2 regions of the Actinocorallia longicatena genome follow, and region 1 is predicted to be linked to the other one. Evidence: riboswitches for the same ligand, from Rfam matches in the RefSeq annotation. Region 1 holds a riboswitch; the other holds the start of a gene.
The links. Region 1 has a riboswitch for glycine ahead of gcvT (glycine cleavage system aminomethyltransferase GcvT). Riboswitches for the same ligand answer to the same signal wherever they lie in the genome.

Region 1 (8,557 bases):
CATGCGGATCTCCTCGTACAGTCCGGCCGGGTCGTCGGCGATCCGCTCGCCGTACAGGCGCAAGGGTTCTTCTGGCTGCATCATTTCGGAGTCTCCGAGAGGCGGGTCAGGTGGCGGACCAACGTGATGAGAACGAGCTTTCCGGACGCCCGGAGGCGGGCGTCGCAGTCGACCATCGGAATGTCGCCGGGCAGGTTGAGAGCCTCTCTGACCTGCTCGAGGCCGGGCTGACGCATGCCGTCGAACCGGTTGACGGCCACCACGAACGGCATCCCGTGGTGCTCCAGCCGGTCGATGGCGTACCAGGAGTCCTCCAGGCGCCGGGTGTCGACCATGACGACCGCGCCGAGGCTGCCGGCGAACAGCTGGTCCCACAGGAACCAGAAGCGCTCCTGGCCCGGAGCCCCGAACAGGTACAGGACGGTCTCGGCGTTGATCGTGATCCGGCCGAAGTCGAAGGCGACCGTGGTGGTGCTCTTGCTCCGGACCTTCCCGATGTCGTCGACCTTCGCACCGGCCTGAGTCATGATCTCTTCGGTGCTCAGCGGCCGGATCTCGCTGACCGCACCGACCAGCGTCGTCTTTCCCACGCCGAAACCGCCCACAACGACGATCTTCAACGCGTCGGTGGCCGTTCCGCGCAACGGGGTGCGGACGGCCGCCTCAGAGGTTCTCGAGTCCAATGAGCACCTGCTTCAGGATTTCCATGTCGGGGAGAGGCGGGAGGGTACGGCGCCGGACGGTGACCCCGCCGGTGTCGAGGAGGTCGCCGAGCAGGATCTTGATCACGCTCACGGGCAGGTGCAGCTCGGCGGAGAGCTCGACCACGGAGATCGGCTCCCGGGCCAGCCGCAGGATCTCCGCGTGCTCGGACTGCATGCCGCGGGCGGGCTCACGTTCGGCGATCACCAGCGTGACGACGTCCAGGCCGATGCTGGAGGTGTCGGCCCGGCCCTTGGTCACCGTGTAGAGCCGGTCGGGATCCTCCCGGTCGACCTCGCGGCGGATCATGTGGCGGGTTCGGTCCGGCGCGGCGCGGCCGTCAGGAATCCGCCGACCTGCTCGACCAGGCCGTTCATGTTGTGAGCGACCACGCCGACGTCGGCGTCCTCCTCGGCGATCACGGCGAGGTGCGCCCCCTCGCCCGCCGGGACGATCAGCAGCAGCCCGCCGCGGAACTCGACCATGGCCTGGCCGGAGCCGATGGCGTCGCCGAACTCGGCCGAGGCGCTGAGCGACAGGCTCTGCACGCCCGCCGAGATCGCCGACAGATGGTCGGCCTGGTCGACGGTGAGCCCCGAGGTGAAGCTCATCTTGAGGCCGTCCTTCGACAGCACCAGGAGGTGGCGGATGCCAGGCGTCCGGTGGCGCAGGGCCTCCAGCAGCGACTCCAGCGTCTGTTCCGTGGTCATTTCGGTATTCATCGAAAGAGACGGTCCTTAGTCGTTTTCGGCGGGGGCGTCCTGCTGGACGGGGGAGTCCTTGCCCGCCTGCCGGAAGGCGGCGAACCGTGCGCCCGTGTCACGGGGCGCGGTGGGAACCGCGGTGAGCGGGTCCTCCTGGGCGTTCCGCTCCTCGGGAGCGGCGGTGGCGGGGTGCTCGGCGGCGGCGAGGGTCGCGCCGCGCGGCCGCACGGGCAGGCCCGTCGTGGTCTCGCCGGTCGGCTCGACGGCCTGCTGGCGGGCCGCCGGCGGGGCGGCCAGGGCGGGCTGCGGGAGCTGGGGCCGCGGCCGGGTGACGAGCTGGCGGGGGATCATCATGACGACGCCGGTGCCGCCGCGCGAGGACGGCCGGAAGCTGATGGCCAGGCCGTACTTGTCGGCGAGCTTGCCGACGACCGCCAGGCCCAGGCGGGTGCCGGCCAGGGTCTTCAGGTCGATGGGCTCGGTCACGAGCGTCTCGGCCCGCTGCCGCTCGCGCTTGCGCATGCCGAGGCCGCCGTCCTCGATGGTGACGATGACGCCCGCGTCCTCCTCCTCCACGTAGACGTGGACCTCGCTGCCGTGCGCGGAGAAGGTCGCGGCGTTGTCCATCAGCTCGGCGAGCGCGTGCATGACGCCCTCGGCCGCGTAGCCGACGACCGCCGACTCGGTGGTGGAGTGCAGCCGGATCCGCCGGTAGGCGTCGATGCGGCCCATGGCGCCGCGCAGGACGCTCTCCATGACGATCGGCTTGGTCCAGCGGCGTCCCGACCGGCCGCCGCTGAGCAGCGCGATGCTGTCGGCGAGGCGTCCCATCTGGGAGATGCGGTGGTCGAGGTCGAGCAGGTCGCCGAAGACCTTCTCGTCGCCGTAGCGGTGCTGGAGCTCGCGGAGCTCGGCCAGCAGGCTGGTCGACTGCGCCTGGACGCGGGCGGCGGCGTTCGCGCAGGCGGACATGGCGGCCGTGCCCCGCCGCTCGCCCTCGGCGATCTCGCCGGCGACGTTCAGGAGCAGCGTCTGGAGGGCCGGGTCGGTGAGGTCGGGCAGCCCGTCCAGCGCGGTCTCCAGCGAGGCGCGGTCCTCACGGACCCGCTGGACCAGCTCCGGAAGGGTCTTCTCGACCAGGACCTTGGCCTCCTGCGACTGGACGGTCGCGGCGGCGAGCCCGGCCGCGGTCCGCTGCTCGGCGGCCACCAGCTCCATCGCCGTGACCTGGACCACCCGCTGGAGGGCCAGATTGGTCGGCGGGACCGTCCCCATGAGGACGTTCTCGAAGGTGGCGCCGTCCCTGACCCTGCGGGTCAGCGCGGGCATGGTCTCCTCGGCGGTGAGGACCAGCTCCGAGGTCACCACGGCGAGATCGGCCCGCAGCGCGGCCAGCCCGCGCCGGGAGCTGACGGCCCTGGCCGCGAAGTAGGCGGCCATGGCGCTGGCGGCGCAGAAGGCCAGGGCGACGCCGCCGCCGCCCCACATGATCACCTTGCGGGTGTCGTGCGGAACGCTCATGGCGGCCCACAGCCAGACCCCGCCGACGGCCAGCACGGACACCAGCCAGGCGAGGAGCGCCTTCTCGACGGGGGGTCGGTCGGGCCGCTGGGAGCGGACCGCCGGGGAAGCGTGTGACATCTCTCGAGTCCTCATCGGGGGCTGAAGACGGATGTGTAGCCCTCATACCCTCCCGCATTCGGCCACCCCAAAGGTCGATTTCCGACCAACTCTTCGTTAGTTCCGTTACATCCCTGGTGCCGGGGGCACGGGTGGCGGGTCCCGCCGGTCGTTCTATAGAGTGAGGCGACGCCACTGATCCCACGCGGGAGAGTGCCCGGATCCCCAGGTCCGGGACGCCGAAGGAGCAATTCCTCCCCGGAACCTCTCAGGCACAAGGGACCGCGCGGAGGAGGCGGCCTCTGGAAAGAGGAGACCCCGTGACGGCGGGGCCTCCCGCCGAAGGTGAAAGCCCGCCCTTTCTTTACCGGCGGGTGAAGCTCTCAGGCACCCATGACAGAGGGGGAGGCCCAGCCTGCGCGTATGCGGTGGGACGATTGAGTCCGCACGGTATACGCCGCCGACCAAGGAGCCACGCCCGTGTCATCGAAGACCACGCCGCTGTACGAGCTGCACAAGGAGCTCGGCGGCAACCTCGTCGACTTCGCCGGGTACCTCATGCCCCTGCGCTACGGGTCGGAGACCGCCGAGCACCTCGCGGTCCGCTCCAGCGCCGGGCTCTTCGACATCTCCCACATGGGAGAGATCTTCGTGACCGGCCGCCAGGCCGCCGAGATCCTGGACTACTCCCTGGTGGGCCTGCCGTCGGCCCTGGTGCCCGGCAAGGCCCGTTACACCATGATCGTCGACACCCGGGGCGGCGTCCTGGACGACCTGATCGTCTACCGGCTCAGCGACCACGCCTTCATGGTCGTCGCCAACGCCGCCAACAAGGACGCCGTGGCGGGGGCCCTGAAGGCCCGCGCCGCGAAGTTCGACGGCACCGTCGACGACCAGTCCGACAACTACGCGCTGATCGCGATCCAGGGTCCGAAGGCCGAGGGGATCCTGCTGGGCCTGACCGACGCCCCGATCAAGGACCTCAAGTACTACGCCCTGCTCAGCGGCACCGTGGCGGGCGTCGCGGCGTTCATCGGCCGGACGGGTTACACCGGCGAGGACGGCTTCGAGCTGTTCGTGGCCAACGAGGACGCCGTCCCGCTGTGGAAGGCCCTCGCCGAGGCCGGCGGCGACGCCGTGGTGCCCTGCGGCCTCTCCGCCCGCGACACGCTCCGCCTCGAGGCGGGCATGCCGCTGTACGGGCACGAGCTGACCAGCGAGCTCACCCCCTACGACGCGGGCCTCGGCCGGGTGGTGAAGCTGGAGAAGGACTTCGTCGGGCGTGACGCCCTGGCCGCCGTCGCCGACGAGCCGCAGAAGAAGAAACTCGTGGGTCTGGTGGCGCGGGGCCGTAGGGTTCCCCGTGAGGGTTACCAGGTCATCGGTGCCGACGGTGAGATCATCGGCACCGTGACGAGCGGGGCGCCGTCCCCGACCCTGGGCAAGCCCATCGCCATGGCGTACGTGACGGCCGACGCGACCCCGGTCGCCGTCGACATCCGCGGAAAGCACGAGCCGGTCGACGCCGTCGACCTGCCCTTCTACAGGAGAGAAAAGTGAGCGTTCCGGAGCAGCTCCGCTACACCGAGGAGCACGAATGGGTGTCCGGCCTGGAAGGTGAGGATGGCATCGTGACCATCGGGATCACCGACTACGCCGCCGACGCCCTCGGCGACATCGTGTACGTCTCGCTGCCCGAGGAGGGTGCGACCGTCACCGCCGGGGACGCGTGCGGCGAGGCCGAGTCCACCAAGTCCGTCAGCGACCTGTACGCGCCGCTGTCCGGCGAGGTCACCGCGGTCAACCAGGCCGTCGTCGACGACCCGTCGATCATCAACTCCGACCCTTACGGCGAGGGCTGGCTGTTCCGGGTGCGCCTCGGCGACGACAACCCCGAGCTGCTCGACGCCGAGGCCTACTCCAAGATCATCGAGGAAGCATGACGACCCTTTTCGACTCGCTGGAGAGCCTCGACCCCGAGGTCCACGCCGCCGTGCGGGCCGAGCTGGCGCGCCAGCAGGACACCCTCGAGATGATCGCGTCGGAGAACTTCGCCCCGGTCGCGGTCCTTGAGGCCCAGGGCTCCGTGCTGACCAACAAGTACGCCGAGGGCTACCCCGGACGCCGCTACTACGGCGGCTGCGAGCACGTCGACGTCACCGAGCAGCTCGCGATCGACCGGGCCAAGAGCCTGTTCGGCGCCGAGAGCGCCAACGTCCAGCCGCACTCCGGCGCCCAGGCCAACACGGCCGTGTACTTCGCGCTCCTGGAGCACGGCGACACGATCCTCGGCCTCGACCTCGCCCACGGCGGCCACCTGACCCACGGGATGCGCCTGAACTACTCGGGCAAGACCCTGAACGTGGTCCCTTACCACGTCAGCCCCGCCGACGGCCGGGTCGACATGGAAGAGGTCGCGAAGCTGGCGCGCGAGCACCGGCCGAAGATGATCGTCGCGGGCTGGTCCGCCTACCCGCGGCAGCTCGACTTCGCGCGGTTCCGCGAGATCGCCGACGAGGTCGGCGCGCTGCTGTTCGTCGACATGGCGCACTTCGCCGGCCTGGTCGCGGCGGGGCTCCACCCCTCGCCCGTGCCCTATGCCGACATCGTCACGACCACGACGCACAAGACCCTCGGCGGTCCGCGCGGCGGCCTGATCCTGGCGAAGGAGGAATTCGGCAAGAAGATCAACTCTGCCGTCTTCCCCGGCCTCCAGGGCGGCCCGCTGGAGCACGTGATCGCCGCCAAGGCCGTCGCGCTCAAGGTCGCAGCCTCCGAGGAGTTCAAGGACCGCCAGAAGCGGACCCTGGAGGGCGCCCGGATCATCGCCGAGCGGCTGCTCGCCGAGGACTCCGCCAAGGCGGGCGTCAAGGTCCTGACCGGCGGTACCGACGTCCACCTGGTCCTGGTCGACCTGGTCGACTCGGAGCTCACCGGCCGCGACGCCGAGGACCGCCTCCACGAGGTCGGCATCACCGTCAACCGGAACGCGGTCCCCAACGACCCGCGCCCCCCGATGGTGACCTCCGGCCTGCGCATCGGCACCCCGGCCCTGGCCACCCGCGGCTTCGGTGCCGAGGACTTCGCAGAGGTCGCCGACATCCTGGCGCTCGCGCTCCAGCCGGAGTTCGACGCCGCCTCGCTGAAGGGCCGCGTGACCGCGCTGGCGCGCAAGCACCCGCTCTACCCGGGCCTGTAAGGGCTTTCCACGGCCCCGCACACCCTCCTGTGCGGGGCCTTCCTTCTTTTTTGGGGGATCAATGGCGATCTCTGTATTCGATCTTTTCAAGGTGGGCATCGGCCCCTCCAGCTCGCACACCGGCGGCCCGATGGCCGCCGCCCACCGCTTCGCCCGCGGCCTGCGCACCGACGGCCTCCTGGCCTCGGTCGCCCGGGTCGAGTGCGTGCTGTACGGCTCGCTCGGCCTGACGGGCAAGGGCCACGGCTCCGACAAGGCCGTCGTGCTGGGGCTCGAGGGCTCCAAGCCGGAGAACGTCGACGTCTCCGGGGTTCCCGGGCGGATGGCCGCGCTCAAGGACTCCGGCAAGCTCCGCCTGTTCGGCTCCGAGGGGCCTGTGATCCCGTTCGTGATCGGCGAGCATCTGGTCTTCGAACGGAAGATCAGCCTCCCCGGCCACCCCAACGGCATGCGCTTCACCGCCTTCGACGCCGCCGGCACCGAGCTCAGGACCAGGGTCTACTACTCGGTCGGCGGCGGCTTCGTCGTGGACGAGAACGCCACCGGCGCCGACCGGATCAAGGCCGACGCGACCGTCCTGCCCCATCCGTTCAACGACGGCGCCGAGCTGCTGGAGCTGACCCGCCTCACCGGCCTGAGCATCCCCCGGCTGATGCTGGAGAACGAGAAGGCCTTCGGCCGCACCGAGCAGGAGATCCGCGAGGGCCTCGACCACCTCTGGGCCGTCATGCGCGAGTGCGTCGCCCGGGGATGTGAGGAGGAGGGGCTGCTGCCCGGCGGGCTGAAGGTCCGGCGCCGCTCCCACGCGCTGCACCGCCAGCTCATGGTGGAGACCCCGACCGACCCGCTCCAGGCGATGGACTGGGTCACGCTGTACGCGCTGGCCGTCAACGAGGAGAACGCCGCCGGCGGGCGGATCGTCACGGCCCCGACCAACGGGGCGGCGGGGATCATCCCGGCCGTCATGCACTACGTGGACCGGTTCGTGAAGCCGCAGCACCCCCAGTGGGTCCACCGCTTCCTGCTGACGGCCGCCGCGATCGGCGTGCTGTTCAAGCAGAACGCCTCGATCTCCGGAGCCGAGGTCGGCTGCCAGGGAGAGGTCGGTTCGGCCTGCTCCATGGCCGCCGCCGGCCTGACCGAGGTCCTGGGCGGCACTCCCGGCCAGGTCGAGAACGCCGCCGAGATCGGCATCGAGCACAACCTCGGGCTGACCTGCGACCCGGTCGGCGGGCTCGTCCAGGTCCCCTGCATCGAGCGGAACGCGGTCGCCTCGATCAAGGCCATCAGCGCCGCCCGGCTGGCCATGCGGGGCGACGGCGAGCACTTCGTCTCCCTCGACCGGGCGATCAAGACCATGCGCGACACCGGCCGGGACATGCTGGACAAGTACAAGGAGACGTCCCGGGGCGGCCTGGCCGTGAACGTCATCGAATGCTGATCACGTAGTTTGGGGTGATGGGCATGGAGATCAGAAGCATCGCCGGTGACGAGCTCCAGGGATGGCTGAGGACGGTCGCGACCGGTTTCCACGCCTCACCCGACGTGGAGGCCGAAGAGGCCGACCTGCTGCGGCCGTACTACGACCTGGACAGGACCCTGGGGGCCTTCGACGACGGCCGCTGCGTGGCGACCTTCCGGAGCTTCACCCACGAGGTGACGGCCGTCGGCGGAGCCCCGGTCACCTCGGACGCGATCACGGCCGTGACCGTCCTGCCGACCCACCGCAGGCGCGGCCTCCTGACCCGGATGATGGACCTCGACCTGCGCGCCGCCAAGGACAGGGGTGACCCGATGGCCTCGCTGGTCGCCGCCGAGCACCTGATCTACAGCCGCTACGGATTCGGTCCGGCCACCTGGCTGACGGAGTTCAGGGTCGAGGTCGGCAGGGCCAGGACCGCGCCCGTCCTGGAGTTCGACGGCCGGGTGGACCTGGTCGACGGCGCCGAGGTCCGCAAGGTCGGCCCGGCCGTCCACGACCGGCTGCGCTCCCGGCTCGCCGGGGTCGTCTCCCGGGACGACCGATGGTGGCGGATGCACACCGGTGATCTCGTCCTCCCGTCGTCGAAGCCGTGGAAGGAGCCCTACCACGCGGTCTGCCGCTCGGCTGCGGGCGAGGTGGAGGGCCTGGTCAGCTACACCTCCGATGGCAAGTGGGACGGCTTCCAGCCCGACTGCACCGCCACCGTCCAGGAACTGATCGCCGCGACGCCGTCCGCCGAGCGGGCCCTGTGGCACTACCTGTGCTCCATCGACTGGATCACCAGGATCGAGACCGGAGGGCGTCCCTCGGACGACCTTCTCCCGCTGCTGCTGGGCGATCCGAGGGCGG
Region 2 (8,557 bases), on a different contig from region 1:
CGCTCCTCGGAGCGGCCCGCGCACAGCCGGCCGAAACGCCCGGTCGCGAGCCGGACGGCCAGCGCCGACCCCTTGTCCGACAGGCGCCTGCTGCCCGCCCCGTCGGCGACGGCCAGCACCGTCACCCGGTCGTCGGGCGGGCCCGTCACACTGTGACCGTGCGCGTCCTGGCATGGTTTGCCGTCCCTGACATGGCGGTAGCCGCGCACGCTCACCCCGCGCACGCGCCATTCGCCGGTCAGCGCCCGGTCCATCTCAGCCCTCATAGGCGGGACGCTGGGTCTTGAACTGGGCGAAGATCCGCTCGAAGATCTCGTCGCCCGCTCCGCGCTGCTCGGCCGACGCGCTCGCCGACATCATCTGCAGCAGCTCACGGAACGGGAAGCCCTGGAGCCTGGCGTGGAACTTGGGCGCGAGGGCCTCCAGCACCTGCTCGCCACGCGGGCTGATCCCGCCGATCCCGATGGCGAACAGCCGGAACTTGCGGGCGTCCTGCTCGGCGGCGAGCACCGGGACCGTCCTGCGCCACGCCTCGGTCGCGTGCCCGTTGGCGTCGGTCGGCTGGCCGTCGGTGACCACGCAGATCTGCGGCCGGTAGTACTGGAGCCCGAGCGAGCGGAGCTCGGTCTTGCGTGCGGCGACGAGCTGCATGGCCAGCTCCAGCGCCTCGGTCATCAACGTGACCCCCGCCGCCTGGAGCCGCGGCGGCTCGAAGTGGTGGGCGGGCACGAACGGGCTGACGTTCGGCAGGGCCGACAGCGCCCGAGGCCCCTGCCAGGCCGTCACCCGCTGGCCGCCGAAGGTCACGACCGCGACCTCGACGCTGTGGCTCAGGCTGACGTCGTCCTTGAGCTGGGCCGTCCAGTCGCGCAGCGCCTGGTTCAGGAGGGCGACCGGTTCACCCGCCATCGAGCTCGAGGTGTCCAGGCACAGCACGAGCGGGAGGCGCTGGGCGTTGTTCTCGATCTCGATGTCGGCGTAGTCGGCGAAGTCCATAGGGTCCACGGGAGGTGCTCCAGATCAGTAGCCGGGTGGGTAGGCGAGCAGGACGTCGGAGTCCGGATCGCGCACCACGTCGACGGGTTGGCCCTCGGCGGGAGGGGCCGTGTCGGGATCGGCCCAGGCCGCCCGGTAGAGGTCGCGGTCGAGTTCGACATAGCCCTGCGGATGCAGGTCGGTCCTGACGGTCGCCCTGCGTCCGCGTCCCGGCGGCCGGGCGCCGGTGCGGTGCACCCGGTGCCCGCTCAGCGGGACGGTGGGCGGGGGCGCCTTGCGCGCCGGGGCCGGCGGGTCGGGCCGGGTCGGCGGCGGGCCGGGCGGCGGAGACTGCGGACCTACGGCGGCCAGGCGGCGGCGGGCGGCGAACGCCAGGACCCCGGCCAGGCCGAGGGCCAAGGCGATGAGCATCAGGGTGAGGCCCTTCAGCGGGCCGCCGCCCCCGTCGTCGTCCTTCTCCTGCGCGACGGGCCCGGTCGGCCCGACCGTGACGGCCTGGGTCGCGAGATCGGAGGCGAGCCTGCCGTCGATCAGCTGCCGCCCGGGAACGGTCCCCTTACCGGTCACCGCGTCACACAGCCCGTCGCCGCAGGCGCCGAACTGCCTGAGCGCCTCGACCTGCCCGCGGTCCAGCCGGGTGACGGCCGACTCGGGCGCCAGCAGCCTGCCGCCCGACAGGATGAGCAGGATCGTCCCGCCCTGGCCCGTCGTGACGCCCTTCGGCACCGTGACGACCAGCCCGGACCGGACGAAGGACTCCCGAGCCTGCTTCAGGGACAGCGCCGGGCCGATCGGGACGTCCAGCGGGATCTCCCCGTTGACCGTCACGGCGTGCTTGGGCTGACGGGCGTCGCCGAGGCACTGCAGCAGCCGTCCGAAGTCGAGCCCGGTGCACTCCTCGGCGGCGGCGGCCGGAGCGGCGGGCACGAGCAGCCCCGCCGTCAGGACGGCGGCGGGCGCCAGCGCCTTCATCACGGTCCCCCTCACTGGTCGACCACCTGACGGCAGCGCACGAACATCGCGGCGCCGCGCTCGGCCCAGTCGGCGGCGACGACCGCGAACTCGCGCGGCCCCATCCGCAGGCCCAGCGGCAGCGAGCAGACACCGGCCAGCACCGGATGGGGGCCGTGCACGTCCCAGACCGACAGCATCGGCACGAGCTGCTCGGTGTTCCAGGCGTTGGCCGTGGCCGCGGCCCGGGCCAGCCGGCCGGGGGGCAGCGGGCGGCCGTCGGTCATGAACACCACGAGCAGGTGCGAGGTCCGCATGAACCGCAGGCTCAGCGTGCCGGGCTCGCCGGGCGGTCCCGGCAGGTCGAACTCGACGACGACCGACTCACCGTCGTCGGAGGCGCGGCCCTCACCGGCCCAGGCGGTGACGAGCGAGCGCCACCGGACGGCCAGCTCCCCCGCGTCCTGAAGGGTCTCCTCAGCGGCCACGGGTCACCGCCGCGGCGACCATCTCGTCGGTCAGGCCCGCCGCGAGCAGGGCGAGGGCGTGCCTGCGCAGCGGGGGCTGCCGTACGGCGTTCTCCACGGACCGCTCCCTGATGTCCTCGGCGACGGACTCGCTCCACGCGGGCCCGTTTGAGTGGACGTCCTCTTCGACCGGAAGGTTCCCCGTGAGCGCGTCGAGCAGCACGTCGAGGGACGGCCTGTTGCGCGGGTCCTTGGTCATGCACCAGCCCAGCAGCGGGCGGAGCCCGCCGGGCACGCCGTCGAGGACCGGGGCCTCGGCGGTGACGCGCTGGAGCACCGCGCTGATCTCGGTCTCGCCGAACGGCGCGATCCCGGTGGCGGCGAACGCCAGCACGGCGCCGAGGGAGAACACGTCGCTGGCCGGGCCGACCGGATCGGCCATGATCTGCTCGGGCGACATGTAGGCGGGCGTGCCCATCACGGTCCCCGGCTGGGTCAGCCCCTCGGCACCCGACCTGCGGGAGATCCCGAAGTCGATGACGCGCGGGCCGTCCTCGGCGAGCAGCACGTTCGACGGCTTGAGGTCGCGGTGCACCACCCCGGCGGCGTGGATGTTCTGCAGCGCCTCGACCAGTCCGGCGCCGAGCGTCGCGAGCTGGGGTTCCGGCATCGGCCCGTGCGTCTTGACCGCCTCCCACAGCGACGGCCCCGGCACGTGCACGGTCGCCAGCCAGGGAGGATCGCCGAACGGGTCGGCGTCGACGACCGCGGCCGTGAACGCGCCGCTCACCGCCTTGGCGGCCTCGATCTCGCGGGCGAACCGCTCACGGAACCCCGGGTCGTCGGCGAACTCGGGCCGGATCACCTTCACCGCGACCGACCGGCCGCTCGGTGAGCGTCCGTGCAGCACCCAGCCCATGCCCCCGGAGCCCAGCCGTCCCACGATCCGGTAACGGCCCACCTGTTCGGGGTCGCTCATCGGAGTCAGCACAGTCATCCCCGTTCGTCCTTCGCCCCCGCGAACAGGTCAAGTATCCACCAAGGCGTCCCCGCGGAGCGGACTTCCCCGCGGCGATCCGTGCCCGATTCCAGGAATTCGTTCCCTCCGTCCCCTCAGACGGCCGGGAGTTCCCGGTTGATCCGCGCCTCGACGTCGGCGGCGATCGCCGGGTCGGCCAGGCCGCGCCGCCACACCTCGACGGACTCCTCGTCGCGGCCGCGCAGCGGGAGGGTCCTCGCCAGGAGCTCGGTGGCCAGCGGCGCGAGGTCGGGGGCCGTGCCCGGGCCGAGGGCCGCGGAGAAGGCGCCGATGGCCTGCTCCAGATGGGTCAGTCCCATCACGATCGCGAGCCGGGCGTAGGCGTAGGAGTCGGGGTGCAGTCTCCGCAGGGATGTGGCCAGGACGGTCTGGGCGCGCGCGGCCTGGCCGAGCTCGAGCAGCCGCTGCGACAGGTCGTGGGCGGCGACCGGGGCGTACTCCTCGTCGCCGGAGTCGACCGCCTGCTCCCACCAGGCCAGGGCGGCGTCGGTGTCGCCGCGGTCGTCGGCGAGCTGTGCCAGGGCCAGGCAGGCGGCGGGCAGGTAGTCGGGATTGCCGAGCTCCACGACGTTGCGCCAGGCTCCCGCGGCGGCCTGCAGATCGCCGGCCCGCTCGTAGGAGAGGGCCAGATGGTAGGCCGCGCGGGGCGCGTAGTCGGGGTCTTCGGTGTCGATGGCGATCTGGTCGGCGACCCGGGAGCCGTCGATGTCGCCCAGGTCCTCCAGGACCAGCGCGAGACCGAGCGCGGCCTCCGCCCGGTCGGGCGACTCCAGCGCCTCGGTGAAAAGAGTGACGGCGGCGGCGTGCTCACCGTTCTCGGCGTGTTCCCGCGCCCGCAGCAGGGTCATTCCGGCCCTCTTTCCACCCGGTGAAATTTTGTCCCCGACCCTACAAGGGCGGCCGTGCCGTCCACTGGACGACACGGCCGGAAGTTCCCCTATTTCGCCGGTTCAGTCTTCGAAGGCCTCGGGCGGCGGGCACGAGCAGACGAGGTTGCGGTCGCCGTACACGCCGTCGATGCGGCCGACCGGCGGCCAGTACTTGCCCTCGCGCAGCGAGGCGACCGGGTAGGCGGCCTCCTCACGCGAGTACGGGTGCTTCCAGTCTGCCGACAGCAGCGTCTCTGCGGTGTGCGGGGCGTTGTGCAGCGGGTTGTCGTCGCGGTCCCACTCCCCCGAGGCGACCCGGTCGATCTCCGCCTTGATCGCGATCATCGCGTCGGCGAAGCGGTCGAGCTCGGCCAGGTCCTCGGACTCGGTGGGCTCGATCATCAGGGTGCCCGCGACGGGGAAGGACAGGGTCGGGGCGTGGAAGCCGTAGTCGATGAGCCGCTTGGCGACGTCCTCGGCGGTGACCCCGGTGTCCTTGGTGATCTTCCGGAGGTCCGCGATGCACTCGTGCGCGACGAGGCCGTTGCGGCCGGTGTAGAGGATCGGGAAGTGCGGGCTCAGCCTGCGGGCCAGGTAGTTGGCCGACAGGATCGCGACCTCGGTCGCCCGCGTCAGGCCGTCGGGGCCCATCATCGCGATGTAGGCCCACGGGATCGGCAGGATGCCCGCCGAGCCCCACGGGGCCGCCGAGATCGGGCCGACGCCCGTCTCCGGGCCCGCCTCCGGGCGCAGCGGGTGGTTGGGCAGGAACGGCGCGAGGTGCTCGCCGACCGCGACCGGGCCCACCCCGGGACCGCCGCCGCCGTGCGGGATGCAGAAGGTCTTGTGCAGGTTCAGGTGCGAGACGTCCGCGCCGAACCGGCCGGGCCTGGCGAGGCCGACCAGGGCGTTGAGGTTCGCGCCGTCCACGTAGACCTGGCCGCCCGCGGCGTGCACCGAGGCGCAGATGTCGACGATGGTCTCCTCGTACACGCCGTGCGTGGACGGGTAGGTGACCATGATCACCGAGAGGTCGGCGGCATGCTTGTCGATCTTGGCGTGGAGGTCGGTCAGGTCGACGTTGCCGTTGTCGTCGCACTTGACGACCACGACCTTCATCCCGGCCATGACCGCGCTGGCGGCGTTGGTGCCGTGCGCCGAGGACGGGATCAGGCAGACGTTGCGATGCCCCTCGCCGCGGGAGTCGTGGTAGCCCTTCACGGCCAGCAGCCCGGCCAGCTCGCCCTGCGAACCGGCGTTGGGCTGCACCGAGACCCTGGCGTAGCCGGTGATCTCGGCCAGCCAGCCCTCCAGCTCGCCGATCAGCTCGACGTAGCCGGCGGCCTGCTCGATCGGCGCGAACGGGTGGATGTTCGCGAACTCGGGCCAGGTGATCGGCTCCATCTCGGTGGTCGAGTTCAGCTTCATCGTGCAGGAGCCGAGCGGGATCATGGAGCGGTCGAGGGCGATGTCCTTGTCCTGCAGGCGGCGCAGGTAGCGGAGCATCGAGGTCTCCGAGCGGTGCTCGTGGAAGACCGGGTGGGTCAGGTAGGCGCTCTCGCGGCGCAGCCCGGCCGGGATGGCGTCGGACGGCTCGGAGACCACGACGGCCCGGCGGAAGGCCCGCTGCTCGAAGGCCTCCAGCAGAACCTGGAGGTCGTCCTGCGTGACGGTCTCGTCGAAGGAGACCGCGACGATCTGGGGGCCGACCAGGCGGATGTTGAAGCCGGCGTCCGCGGCGTGCTTCACCACGGCCTCGGCCGAGCCGGGCAGCGCGATCGTCAGGGTGTCGAAGTAGGCGGAGTTGAGGACCTCGAAGCCCTCCACCTCCTGGTCCCCGATCGACCGGGCGAAGGCGGAGGTGAGGCGGTGGACCCGCTCGGCGATCGCCTTCAGCCCGTCGGGGCCGTGGTAGACCGCGTACATCGACGCCATGACGGCCAGCAGCACCTGCGCGGTGCAGATGTTGGAGGTCGCCTTCTCGCGCCGGATGTGCTGCTCGCGCGTCTGCAGGGCCAGCCGGTAGGCGCGACGGCCTTCGTTGTCGACCGAGACGCCGACCAGGCGGCCGGGGAGCTGCCGCTGGAGCTCCTCGCGGACGGCCATGTAACCGGCGTGCGGGCCGCCGAAGCCGAACGGGACGCCGAAGCGCTGGGCCGAGCCCACGACGATGTCGGCGCCGAGCTCGCCGGGCGGGGTGAGCAGGGTCAGGGCCAGCAGGTCCGCGGCCACGACGACCTTGGCGCCGCGGGCGTGGGCGGCCTCGATGACGGGCTTGAGGTCCCAGACCTCGCCGCTCATCCCCGGGTACTGGAGCAGCACGCCGAAGATGTCGCCCTCGGGCAGCCCGTCGGACAGGTCGGCGACGACCACGTCGATGCCGAGCGGGGTGGCGCGGCCCTTGATGACCTCGACGGTCTGCGGGAAGGTGTCGGCGTCGATGACGAAGGAGCCGGCCTCCTTGCGCTTGGTCGCGCGCAGCGCCAGCGCCATGCCTTCGGCGGCGGCGGTGCCCTCGTCCAGCATCGAGGCGTTGGCCGTCGGGACGCCGGTGAGGTCGGAGACCACGGTCTGGAAGTTCAGCAGGGCCTCGAGCCGGCCCTGGGAGATCTCCGGCTGGTAGGGCGTGTAGGCGGTGTACCAGCCCGGGTTCTCCAGGACGTTCCGCAGGATCACGCCCGGGGTGATCGTGCCGTAGTAGCCCAGCCCGATCAGCGAGGACTTCACGGTGTTCGCGGCGGCGAGCTCCCGCAGCCGCCGGAGGGCGGCGGGCTCGCTCAGCGCGGCGGGAAGGTCGAGATCGGCGTCCGAGCGGATCGCGGCCGGGACGGACGCGCCGACGAGGGCCGCGAGATCGGCGAACCCGATCTCGGCGAGCATCCGGGACTGGTCGTCGGCGGACGGGCCGATGTGGCGGTCGGAGAAGTCGGTCTGCGTCATCGGTGAGGCCTCCTGGGCTGGCATGCAGAGGTCGAACGGGTCGCCAATGGCGCTCGTCTCCCCCTCTGTCATGTGAACCTGAGAGCTTCACCCTGCCCTGCCTGACGCGGCATGGGGCGGGGCTTTCACCGTCGGTGGGGCGATCATCACGCCCGCTTTCCAGAGGTGCCTCTTCCGTGCGGTCCTTTTGCCTGAGAGGTTCCGGGGAGGTTGCTCCTTCGGCGCTCCGCACCGGCTTGTGCGAAGTCTCTCCCGCACGGGGTCGACAGCGGTTCAAGTCTACCCGCCCCTGTTCTGGAGATCGCAAAGCGGGGGGATGGCAAAAGATCTACTTTTTGCGGGTAAGGAGTAGCGCAGGGAATGACACGGTACCCGCCATGATCACCGAAGGGTCCCACCTCGCTACGATGGGCTCCGATGAAGAAGGGCGGTGGGCGATGACCAGAACGCAGGCGGAGAGCGAGCTGGAGCCGCTGCTCGCCCTCGCCAAGGGCGTCGAGGTCGACGAGCCGCCGCGGCCCGGCCGCATCCGCAGCCAGTCGAACCTCTTCCGGGCCCTGGCCTGCCTCGCCGGGCTGGTCATGGTCCTGCTGCTGCCGTCGATCGCCTCCCAGACGACCAGCGGCATCCAGGGCGACATCTCCGAGGGCACCCAGAACGTCCACTTCCTGCTCAGCCTGGCCAGCCAGCTGTCGACCTTCTGGGTCCTGCTGGTTCCCGTGATCTTCGCTCTGGACCGCGCCTTCCGCCGCGACGCCCTCCGCGTGATCGTCGGCCTGCTCGCCGCGATCATCGCCCTCGGCCTGACCATCGCCCTGGACGCCTGGGCGAGCGCGGCCGGGCCCGGCACCCTCACCAACGCCCTCGGCTGGAACAACGCGGGCACCACTCCCCTGCACGCCGACCTCACCCCGGTGATCGCTTTCGTGACGGCCGTCCGGCTGGCCGGGCGGCCGCGCTGGCAGCTCGTCATGTGGGGGACGATCGCCCTCGCCTCCCTCGCGGCCCTCGCCGCCGGGTACACGACGGCGCTGGGGCTGGTCGCCACCTACTTCATCGGCAGGATCGTCGGCTACCTGACCCTCTACGGGATCGGCACCCCGAACCCGCGCCCGCCGGGCACCGCCGTGGTCGCCGCGCTCGAGCGCCTCGGGCTGAAGCCATCGCACGCGCTCAGGATCGACGACGGCACCGACGACCACCGCCGCTACACGGTCGAGGCGGAGGGCGGCAAGCTCGACGTGACGGTCCTCGATCGCGACCAGCAGACCTCAGGACTGCTCTACCGGATCTGG

Region 2: another riboswitch for glycine. It lies ahead of gcvP (aminomethyl-transferring glycine dehydrogenase); the one in region 1 lies ahead of gcvT (glycine cleavage system aminomethyltransferase GcvT).

The regions. Positions count from the first base shown of each region.
Region 1 is NZ_BAAAUV010000052.1:1,243-9,799, forward strand. It holds gene ABD785_RS40060 (cytochrome P450) at 1-84, opposite strand, end outside; gene ABD785_RS40065 (GTP-binding protein) at 81-683, opposite strand; gene ABD785_RS40070 (DUF742 domain-containing protein) at 664-1,011, opposite strand; gene ABD785_RS40075 (roadblock/LC7 domain-containing protein) at 1,008-1,412, opposite strand; gene ABD785_RS40080 (sensor histidine kinase) at 1,440-3,047, opposite strand; glycine riboswitch at 3,223-3,321, shown strand; glycine riboswitch at 3,326-3,429, shown strand; gene gcvT (glycine cleavage system aminomethyltransferase GcvT) at 3,507-4,586, shown strand; gene gcvH (glycine cleavage system protein GcvH) at 4,583-4,969, shown strand; gene ABD785_RS40095 (serine hydroxymethyltransferase) at 4,966-6,225, shown strand; gene ABD785_RS40100 (L-serine ammonia-lyase) at 6,287-7,666, shown strand; gene ABD785_RS40105 (GNAT family N-acetyltransferase) at 7,690-8,557, shown strand, end outside.
Region 2 is NZ_BAAAUV010000001.1:39,154-47,710, forward strand. It holds gene ABD785_RS00195 (PP2C family serine/threonine-protein phosphatase) at 1-266, opposite strand, end outside; gene ABD785_RS00200 (vWA domain-containing protein) at 256-996, opposite strand; gene ABD785_RS00205 (hypothetical protein) at 1,021-1,968, opposite strand; gene ABD785_RS00210 (hypothetical protein) at 1,980-2,435, opposite strand; gene ABD785_RS00215 (serine/threonine-protein kinase) at 2,425-3,411, opposite strand; gene ABD785_RS00220 (tetratricopeptide repeat protein) at 3,528-4,301, opposite strand; gene gcvP (aminomethyl-transferring glycine dehydrogenase) at 4,404-7,262, opposite strand; glycine riboswitch at 7,432-7,527, opposite strand; gene ABD785_RS00230 (lysylphosphatidylglycerol synthase transmembrane domain-containing protein) at 7,700-8,557, shown strand, end outside.